Regions from separate parts of the Streptococcus sp. Marseille-Q5619 genome, predicted to be linked through region 1. Evidence: riboswitches for the same ligand, from Rfam matches in the RefSeq annotation. Region 1 holds a riboswitch; each other region holds the start of a gene.
The links. Region 1 has a riboswitch for thiamine pyrophosphate ahead of OC530_RS08350 (thiamine-binding protein). Riboswitches for the same ligand answer to the same signal wherever they lie in the genome.
Positions count from the first base shown of each region.

Region 2: linked by a shared signal. The riboswitch ahead of OC530_RS02380 (ECF transporter S component) and the one ahead of OC530_RS08350 (thiamine-binding protein) in region 1 are both predicted to bind thiamine pyrophosphate.
Region 3: linked by a shared signal. The riboswitch ahead of thiD (bifunctional hydroxymethylpyrimidine kinase/phosphomethylpyrimidine kinase) and the one ahead of OC530_RS08350 (thiamine-binding protein) in region 1 are both predicted to bind thiamine pyrophosphate.

Region 1 is NZ_CAMPPO010000006.1:88,882-92,156, reverse strand. Features, by position in the region: gene dnaB (replicative DNA helicase) at 1-195, shown strand, start outside; gene OC530_RS08360 (Veg family protein) at 197-463, shown strand; gene cbpD (choline binding-anchored murein hydrolase CbpD) at 551-1,669, shown strand; TPP riboswitch at 1,752-1,854, shown strand; gene OC530_RS08350 (thiamine-binding protein) at 1,923-2,213, shown strand; gene OC530_RS08345 (ABC transporter permease) at 2,176-2,934, shown strand; gene OC530_RS08340 (ABC transporter substrate-binding protein) at 2,973-3,275, shown strand, end outside.
Region 2 is NZ_CAMPPO010000002.1:247,119-250,393, reverse strand. Features, by position in the region: gene OC530_RS02395 (TenA family protein) at 1-40, shown strand, start outside; gene thiM (hydroxyethylthiazole kinase) at 169-951, shown strand; gene thiE (thiamine phosphate synthase) at 953-1,582, shown strand; TPP riboswitch at 1,698-1,786, shown strand; gene OC530_RS02380 (ECF transporter S component) at 1,945-2,505, shown strand; gene OC530_RS02375 (ABC transporter ATP-binding protein) at 2,506-3,275, shown strand, end outside.
Region 3 is NZ_CAMPPO010000002.1:240,570-243,844, forward strand. Features, by position in the region: gene OC530_RS02330 (heavy metal translocating P-type ATPase) at 1-514, opposite strand, end outside; gene OC530_RS02335 (cupredoxin domain-containing protein) at 524-895, opposite strand; gene OC530_RS02340 (CopY/TcrY family copper transport repressor) at 906-1,301, opposite strand; TPP riboswitch at 1,485-1,582, shown strand; gene thiD (bifunctional hydroxymethylpyrimidine kinase/phosphomethylpyrimidine kinase) at 1,666-2,457, shown strand; gene thiE (thiamine phosphate synthase) at 2,622-3,254, opposite strand; gene OC530_RS02355 (hydroxyethylthiazole kinase) at 3,247-3,275, opposite strand, start outside.

The DNA of each region.
Region 1 (3,275 bases):
CAAGATGCTGATATCGTAGCTTTTCTCTATCGTGACGATTACTATGAGCGTGGTGGTGAAGAAGAGGACGGTATCCCAAATAATAAGGTGGAAGTTATTATCGAGAAAAACCGTAGTGGAGCTCGTGGAACAGTGGAATTGATTTTCCAAAAAGAATACAATAAATTTTCAAGTATCTCAAAAAGGGAGGCATAAAATGACAGATGCATTTACAGATGTAGCTAAGATGAAAAAAATCAAAGAGGAAATCAAGGCACATGAGGGTCATGTAATTGAAATGACCTTGGAAAATGGGCGTAAGCGTCAAAAAAATAGATTGGGTAAGTTAATTGAAGTTTATCCATCCCTATTTATTGTGGAATTTGGGAATGTGGAAGGAGATAAACAGGCTAATGTTTACGTTGAATCCTTTACTTACTCAGATATCCTTACAGAAAAAAATCTAATTCATTATCTGGACTAAAGTGAGAAATTTTCTCACTTTTTCTTTTTTCTCCGAATAGTTTAAGTGAAGGTAATCTTCGATTTATATTATTTTCAAGGAGGAAGAATGAAAATTTTACCGTTTAAAGTAACAGAGACAAGGTTTTCTTTCAGAAAATCAGCTAAAAAGGTTGTTCCTTTTTTAGTAGTAGGATTGATGTTAGCAGCGAGTGATAGTGTATATGCCTATTCTGGAGGAAATGGATCGATTGCGCGTGGAGATGATTATCCTGTTTATTATAAAAATGGGAGCCAGGAGATTGATCAGTGGCGCATGTATTCTCGTCAGTGTACTTCTTTTGCAGCCTTTCGTTTGAGTAATGTCAATGGTTTTGAGATTCCAAGGGCTTATGGAAATGCGAATGAATGGGGCTATCGTGCTCGTCGTGAAGGTTATCGTGTCGATAATAGACCAGCGATTGGCTCTATTGCTTGGTCTACTGCAGGAACTTATGGGCATGTTGCCTGGGTGTCAAATGTAATGGGAGATCAGATTGAGATCGAGGAATATAACTATGGTTATACAGAAGCCTATAATAAACGAATTATAAAAGCAAATACGATGACAGGATTTATTCATTTTAAAGATTTAGCTGGTGGCAGTGTTGGGAATAGTCAAACCTCAGTTTCAACAGGAGGAACACATTATTTCAAGTCTAAGTCTGCTATCAAAAATCAGCCACTAGCTAGCGCAACTGCGATTGATTACTATTATCCTGGGGAGAAGGTTCATTATGATCAAATTCTCGAAAAAGATGGATACAAGTGGTTGAGTTATACAGCTTATAACGGAAGTCGTCGTTATATCCAGCTAGAGGGAGTGACTTCTTCACAAAATTATCAGAACCAATCAGGGAATAGCTCTAATTATAGCTCAAATAATGGATCGACTGTCGGTTGGAAGAAAATAAATGGTAGTTGGTATCATTTTAAATCAAATGGGTCTAAATCAACGGGATGGTTGAAAGATGGTTCTAGCTGGTATTATTTGAAATCATCTGGTGAAATGCAGACAGGCTGGTTAAAGGAAAATGGCTCGTGGTATTATCTGGATAGTTCAGGGGCAATGAAAACAGGCTGGTATCAAGTTTCTGGTAAGTGGTATTATTCTTACTCTTCAGGTGTCTTAGCTGTTAATACGGCGGTGGATGGCTACAGAGTAAACAGTGATGGAGAACGAGTATAGAAAATTGGAGTAGGAAATGTTTCCTGCTCTTTTCTGTAAGCAGTTTCCTTGACATTTTTCTTAATTTGCGCTATCATATATCCATATAATATATGGGAGTCTGTGTACAGTCTGAGAGGAAGTGTTAAACTTCGACCGCACCTGATCTGGGTAATGCCAGCGGAGGGAACGATACTTAGTCTATTCTTGACCTTTTCCATATATGGTAAAGGTTTTTCTTTTTGTCAAAGGAAAACGAGAAGAGGAGGTTTTTATGAAAGCAAGCATCGCCTTGCAAGTTTTACCCCTAGCACAGGGGATTGATCGGATTGCTGTTATCGATCAAGTCATTGCTTATCTACAAGCTCAAGAAGTGACCATAGTGGTGACACCATTTGAAACGGTCTTGGAAGGGGAGTTTGATGAGCTCATGCGCATTCTCAAAGAAGCGCTGGAAGTGGCAGGGCAGGAGGCAGATAATGTCTTTGCCAATGTCAAAATAAATGTAGGAGAGATTTTAAGTATTGATGAGAAACTTGAAAAGTATACTGAGACGACACATTAGTCTATTGGGCTTTCTGGGGGTCTTGTCAATCTGGCAGTTAGCAGGTTTTCTTAAACTTCTCCCCAAGTTTATCCTGCCGACACCTTTTGAAATTCTTCAGGCCTTTGTTCGTGATAGAGAATTTCTCTGGTACCATAGCTGGGCGACCTTGAGAGTGGCTTTGCTAGGTCTAATTTTGGGAGTCTTGATTGCCTGTCTCATGGCTGTGCTCATGGACAGTTTGACTTGGCTCAATGACTTGATTTACCCTATGATGGTGGTCGTTCAGACCATTCCGACCATTGCTATAGCTCCTATCTTGGTCTTGTGGCTAGGTTATGGGATTCTGCCCAAGATTGTCTTGATTATTTTGACGACAACTTTTCCTATCATCGTTAGTATTTTGGACGGTTTTAGGCATTGTGACAAGGATATGTTGACCTTGTTTAGTCTGATGCGGGCCAAGCCTTGGCAAATCCTGTGGCATTTTAAAATTCCAGTCAGTCTGCCTTACTTTTATGCAGGTCTGAGGGTCAGTGTCTCCTATGCCTTTATCACAACCGTGGTATCTGAGTGGTTGGGAGGATTTGAAGGACTAGGTGTCTACATGATTCAGTCCAAGAAACTGTTTCAGTATGATACCATGTTTGCTATTATTATTCTGGTATCGATTATCAGCCTTCTGGGTATGAAGTTGGTCGATATCAGCGAGAAATATGTTATTAAATGGAAACGTTCGTAGAATTAGAATGTTTCTGAAAAAGAAAAGAGGAAATTGAAATGAAGAAAACATGGAAAGTGTTTTTAACGCTTGTAACAGCTCTTGTAGCTGTTGTGCTTGTGGCCTGTGGTCAAGGAACTGCTTCTAAAGACAACAAAGAGGCAGAACTTAAGAAGGTTGACTTTATCCTAGACTGGACACCAAATACCAACCACACAGGGCTTTATGTTGCCAAGGAAAAAGGTTATTTCAAAGAAGCTGGAGTGGATGTTGATTTGAAATTGCCACCAGAAGAAAGTTCTTCTGACTTGGTTATCAACGGAAAGGCACCATTTGCAGTTTATTTCCAAGACTACATGGCT
Region 2 (3,275 bases), on a different contig from region 1:
TTTAGAATTAGCCTTTTTTGATATTGGTTACGATGTCTAGGGAAAGTTCAGGGTACTGACAAATTTGACGAGGTAAATCATTCAATGTAACTGAAAAAAATTCTCAACTAAAGATAGAGATAAATCGAAATCAGTAGATCGTATAAAGTGAAAAGGAAGGATTTCAATATGACAAGTTTAAAATTATTAAAAGAAAAAGCACCTTTGGTCATTTGCATCACCAATGATGTAGTAAAAAATTTCACAGCAAATGGATTAGTAGCACTGGGTGCCTCACCAGCTATGAGCGAGTACCCAGCAGACTTAGAAGATCTATTAAAATATGCTGGAGGATTATTGATTAACATTGGGACTTTAACGGATGAAAATTGGAACTTATACCAAGCTGCTCTGAAAATTGCAGAGAAATATAATGTCCCAGCAGTTTTAGATCCTGTAGCCTGTGGAGCAGGAGAATATAGAAAAAAAGTAGCAGATGATCTAATCAACAATTATAAACTAGCAGCGATTAGAGGAAATGCTGGCGAGATTGCCTCTTTAGTAGGAATAAATGTGGCATCTAAAGGAGTAGATAGTGCGGGCGTAGATAATATTGATGAGATTGCTCTAGCAGCCAACGCTAAGTTTCATATTCCAATAGTAGTGACTGGAGAAGTTGATGCGATTGCTGTTAATGGAGAAGTGGTAACGATTCATAATGGTAGTGCCATGATGCCAAAAGTTATTGGGACAGGATGCTTATTAGGTGCTGTAATAGCAAGCTTTATCGGACTTGAAAAAGGTCAAGAATTGAAATCATTAGAAACAGCAATGTTGGTTTACAATATCGCTGGAGAAATGGCAGAAAAACGCCCCAATGGGCATCTTCCTGGGACATTTAAAGTTGAATTTATAAATGCCTTATATGAGATTACAGATGAAGATGTAAAGGAATTCAAAAGAGTGAAGTAAAATGTTTCATAAAGAATTACTAAAACTATATTTTATTTGTGGAACGACTACTTGCCAAGGTAAAGATCTATATAGAGTCGTTGAGGAAGCCTTAAAAGGTGGTATAACCTTATTTCAATTTCGTGAAAAAGGGGAGGGAGCCTTAGAAGGTAAAGAAAAAGTCGAAGTAGCAATTAAACTACAGGATCTTTGTAAAAAATACAATGTTCCGTTTATTGTTAATGATGATATTGATTTGGCGATGGAAATTGACGCTGATGGCGTACATGTAGGACAAGATGACCTTGGAGTTGATGAAATTAGAAAATTGATGCCAGATAAAATAATTGGTCTTTCTATAAAAAACGAGAAAGAATTTCAACAGTCAAAAGTTGAATATGTAGATTATGTTGGTGTTGGTCCTGTATTTGATACCCAGTCAAAAGATGATGCTGGTGGTGCTATAGGTTATGAAGGTCTTAAATTGATGAGAAAACTATTGCCACAAATGCCCTTAGTTGCAATTGGTGGGATACAGACGCAACATATTAAAGACATTATGAAGACCAATGTTGACGGCGTTTCAATCATTTCAGCAATATCGTATGCAAAAAATATAGAAAAAACTGTTCGGGAAATGAGTGAACAATAGATATAGATCTAACCCAAGAAAGATCTGCTGTCTTTGTGAGTGCAAGGCTATATTTTCAGTTCAATTTCTTGAACTAGTATAAAATGTGTGTTATAATAATCACATAATTAAATAATAAAGACATTTGGGGTGCTTTAGGCTGAGATGATACCCATTGAACCTGATACAGTTAAGACTGGCGAAGGGAAATGTGAAATGTTTTTTTCGTATGTCGAAAAGAACGGTCTAATCTTGTAAGCTAAACTCTAATTTCTATCTGTAATTAGAGTTTTTTCTTTTACGAAACTGGATGAAGGTGATATAAAGCCTTTTGGTAGCTCACCTTGAGTGCCCCACTTTTCTTTAAAAAAAGGAGTTTTTTTATGTTGAAAAAATGGCAGTTAAAAGATGTTATCTTGCTTGCTTTCTTGTCTATCTTTTTTGGTGGGGTTTTCGTTGGTTCAGGATATGTGTATAATATTCTCAGCCTACTCTTAACACCTCTTGGTTTACAGGCTTTTGCCAATGAAATCCTTTTTGGACTCTGGTGTATGGCTGCGCCCATTGCTGCCATCTTTGTTCCGAGAGTCGGAAGTGCAACGATTGGAGAAGTGCTAGCTGCGCTTGCTGAAGTCCTTTATGGTAGCCAATTCGGTCTAGGTGCCCTTTTGTCCGGCTTGGTTCAAGGTTTGGGAAGTGAACTTGGTTTTATCGTAACTAGAAATCGCTATGAAAGTTGGCTCTCTCTAACTGCTAATAGTATTGGGATTACGCTTGTTAGCTTTATCTATGAATACATTAAGTTAGGTTACTACGCCTTTTCACTTCCGTTTGTCCTTTCCTTGCTTGTGGTACGTTTTATTTCTGTTTATTTCTTCTGTACCATTTTGGTTCGTGCCATTGTCAAACTCTATCATCAGTTTGCAACTGGAGGAAAGGCATAGATGGGGCTGGAACTACGAGCGATTCAGTCCCCAATTTTTTCGGAACCGCTTGATTTTACTTTTCATGAGCAAGCTTTTACCTTGTTAGTTGGGAGCAGTGGGTCTGGAAAATCGAGCCTCTTTCAAGTTATTGCCCAAGTTAGTTCTCTTCCCTATAGCGGTCAAGTACTGATAGATGGGAGCGAAGTCAGTCAGCTTTCTATCATCGAACGTGTCCAAACGATTGGTATTCTCTTTCAAAATCCCAATCATCAATTTACCATGGAGAACTTGTTTGAGGAGCTGATTTTTACCTTGGAGAATATCGGCTATCCCGTTCAGGAAATTGATTCTAAAATAGCAGAGGTTGTCCAGCAATGTCGTTGCAAGGACATCTTGCACCGTCCCATCCATCACTTATCAGGTGGAGAAAAGCAAAAGGCTGCTTTGGCTGTTCTCTTTGCTATGAATCCTAAGGTCTATCTCTTAGATGAGCCCTTTGCTTCCATTGACCGCAAGAGTAGGATAGAAATCTTGGAGATTCTAAAAGAGTTGGTCTTTGATGGGAAGACAGTTATTTTATGCGACCATGATTTATCTGATTATGAAGCCTATATCGACCATATGGTGGAGCTAAGAGTTGGACAACTAAGGGAAGTATTTCAAATCCCTTCCTCTGAGATGACACAGGTTTCTTCAAAGAATGTTGCTTCTAGTCCAGAATTATTCCATATGGATCGAATGACTTGTGAGCTGGATAAGCGCTCCCTCTTTTCGATTGCGGATTTTAC
Region 3 (3,275 bases), on a different contig from region 1:
TGTTGGCATTGTGCTTTTTAAAACTAGCCCAAGCACTTTGGATATAAGGACCACCTGCTACTAGCATAATCGGTGTTGTGGCTAAAAAGGTGCCCCAACGCATGACTTGGTGACTAATTCCTCCTGTCGACATCCCAATCATGAGGATCACAAGAGGCACAGTAAAGATACTAGTAATCCAAAAACGCTGTAAAAGTGATAGAGATTTTCGAGTCTTCTCTACGACTGTATAACTTCCCTTTTGCATCTTCATGCCACAAGAAAATTCATGTTGCCCTAATTCTTGAGGTGTAAAACGAATGACTTTCTCCTCATCCACGCCGATTGGTTCCAAGATGCCTTCTTCTTCAAAAAGAATTTCCTTATAACAGTTTGAAGGAGTAGCACGATGAAAGATAATCTCAGCAGGAACTCCTTTTTGCAGTTGAATGTGGGCTGGATGGTAGCCTTTGTCTGCCGTGATACGGATTTTTTGAACACCATTTTCAAGACTTGCTTTTACAATTTCAGTCATATCATTCTCCTATTCTACAATCATCTTACCGTGCATCATATTCATGCCACAAGAGAAACCATACTCTCCAGCCTGCTCAGGCGTGATTTCCACTACATACTCTTCCCCCATAGGCAGGTCCGCATGCACACCAAAATCTGGAAAAACAATTTGGTCCAGACAGGGTGAAGAGTCCTTACGGTCAAAGACAATACGGGCTGGCACTGATTTCTTGAGAATAATCAACTCAGGCGTATAGCCTCCCATGACTTCCACGCGAATCTCTTGGTAGCCCTTTTTTTGCTGGGCCTTTTGTCCAGATTTTTCAGGCTTTTTGAAAAACCAAAACAAGATAAACGCGATAAGGGCAATACAAATAATGGTTACAATACTATTTAACATGACGTCTCCTTTACATACAATTACATTTTACTTCTGTTACAGCGCTTGATTTCTTCTCAGAAATCACAGCTTCCAAGTCTTCCAAGTCAGCCTGAGTAAAATCACATTCCATAATCAAATCAGCCAACAAGTTCTTAATCCTACGAGAACAAACCTTGTCCTTGATATCTTGGACAAGTAAATCCCGACTTTGATCCAAAGTTAAAAGGGCTGAATAGACAAAGGACTTGCCTTCTTTTTTCCTTGTCAGACACTCTTTCTCAACCAAACGAGCCAAAAGAGTTTGAATGGTCGATTTGGACCAGTCGAACCGCTCTGCCAGAACCCTGATTAAATCCGTACTGGTCTGCTCTCCTTGCATCCAAATAATCTTCATGACCTGCCATTCTGCATCTGAAATCTGCATAATCACACCTCCTAAATCTACATTTGTCAATTACAGTTATTAGTATACTATCAAAATCTACGTTTGTCAATTATAAAATCAATCTTTTCTTTGAAAAATTGAATTTTAACCATTTGATAAAGGATTTGCAGTCAAATATTACTATATAAACAATAAAAATATGCTATACTAAAGAAAAAAGAAAACAACCACTAGGGGTGCGTAAAGCTGAGATTAACAACTGTTAGACCCTTTGACTCAATCTAGGTAATGCTAGCTGATGGAAGTGGAAATGATAATGGGGACTAGCAGTCTTCTATTACCTTTCTAAAACAGACCAGCTTGTTCTTAAGAATACAAACTTCAGTTGGTTGGGAGGTTTTAGATGACTTATTTACCCGTTGCTTTGACCATTGCAGGGACTGACCCTAGTGGCGGTGCTGGCGTTATGGCTGATTTAAAGTCATTCCAAGCGAGAGATGTCTATGGAATGGCTGTTGTAACCAGTCTTGTCGCTCAAAATACCAGAGGCGTTCAATTGATCGAGCACGTTTCTCCTCAAATGTTGAAAGCCCAATTGGACAGTGTCTTTTCGGATATTCCACCTCAGGCTGTAAAAACTGGGATGTTAGCAACTACTGAAATTATGGAAATCATCCAGCCCTATCTTAAAAAGCTGGATTGTCCCTATGTTTTAGATCCAGTTATGGTAGCGACTAGCGGAGATGCCTTGATCGACTCAAGTGCTAGAGACTATCTCAAAACAAACTTACTACCTCTAGCAACTATTATTACGCCAAATCTTCCTGAGGCAGAAGAGATTGTTGGTTTTTCAATCCATGACCCCGAAGACATGCAGCGTGCCGGTCACCTGATTTTAAAAGAGTTTGGTCCTCAGTCTGTTGTTGTCAAAGGCGGCCATCTCGAAGGTGGTGCTAAAGATTTCCTCTTTACCAAGGATGAGCAATTTGTCTGGGAAAGCCCACGAATTCAAACCTGTCACACCCATGGTACTGGGTGTACCTTTGCTGCAGTGATTACGGCTGAACTAGCCAAGGGCAAAACTCTCTATCAGGCAGTTGATAAGGCCAAGGCCTTTATTACGAAAGCCATCCAAGATGCTCCTCAACTTGGTCATGGTTCTGGCCCAGTCAACCATACAACTTTTAAAGATTAAGAAAAAACTCTCTAGTTCCCACTTTAAGGGAATTAGAGAGTTTTTATACTCTTCGAAAATCTCTTCAAACTACGTCGTCAGTCTTATCTAAAACCTCAAGGCAGGGCTTTGAGCAACCTGCGGCTAGCTTCCTAGTTTGCTCTTTGATTTTCATCGAGTATTAGTTAGGAAATAATGTCATCCAACTTTGTTAAAAAGGCTTGCGTTTTTGCCTCAATATCTTCTGCCTGCATCAAATCACGTACAACAGCTACACCAGCTATGCCAGTGCCCATAAGCTGGTCAATGTTCTCTGAAGTCAGGCCTCCAATAGCAACTACTGGAATGGCAACCGTTTGGCAAATTGTTTTCAAGGTCGATATCAGAGTAATGGGCGCATTTTCCTTGGTCGTGGTTGGGAAAATGGCTCCTGTCCCCAAGTAATCTGCACCTGATGTTTCTGCTTCCAGAGCTCTTTTTATTGTTTTAGCGGTGACACCGAGGATTTTTTCAGGTCCCAAGACTTGTCGGGCAACCGAAACGGGTAATTCATCATCTCCGATATGCAGACCTGCTGCATCAACCGCAAGACAAACATCCAACCGATCATCGATGATCAAGGGTACCTGATAAGCATCTGTTATTTCCTTGACTTGTTTTGCCAGTTGATAATATTGATTGGTTGTGAGATTTTTTTCTCGTAATTGGACTATGGTAACCCCTGAACGGCAGGCCGTCTCAACCTTTTCAAGAAAGCTTTCCACGGAATCTTGATAGCGATTGGTTACCAGATACAGTCTAAGCGCCTCTCTATTCATAAACATCTCCTTTGATAGCAT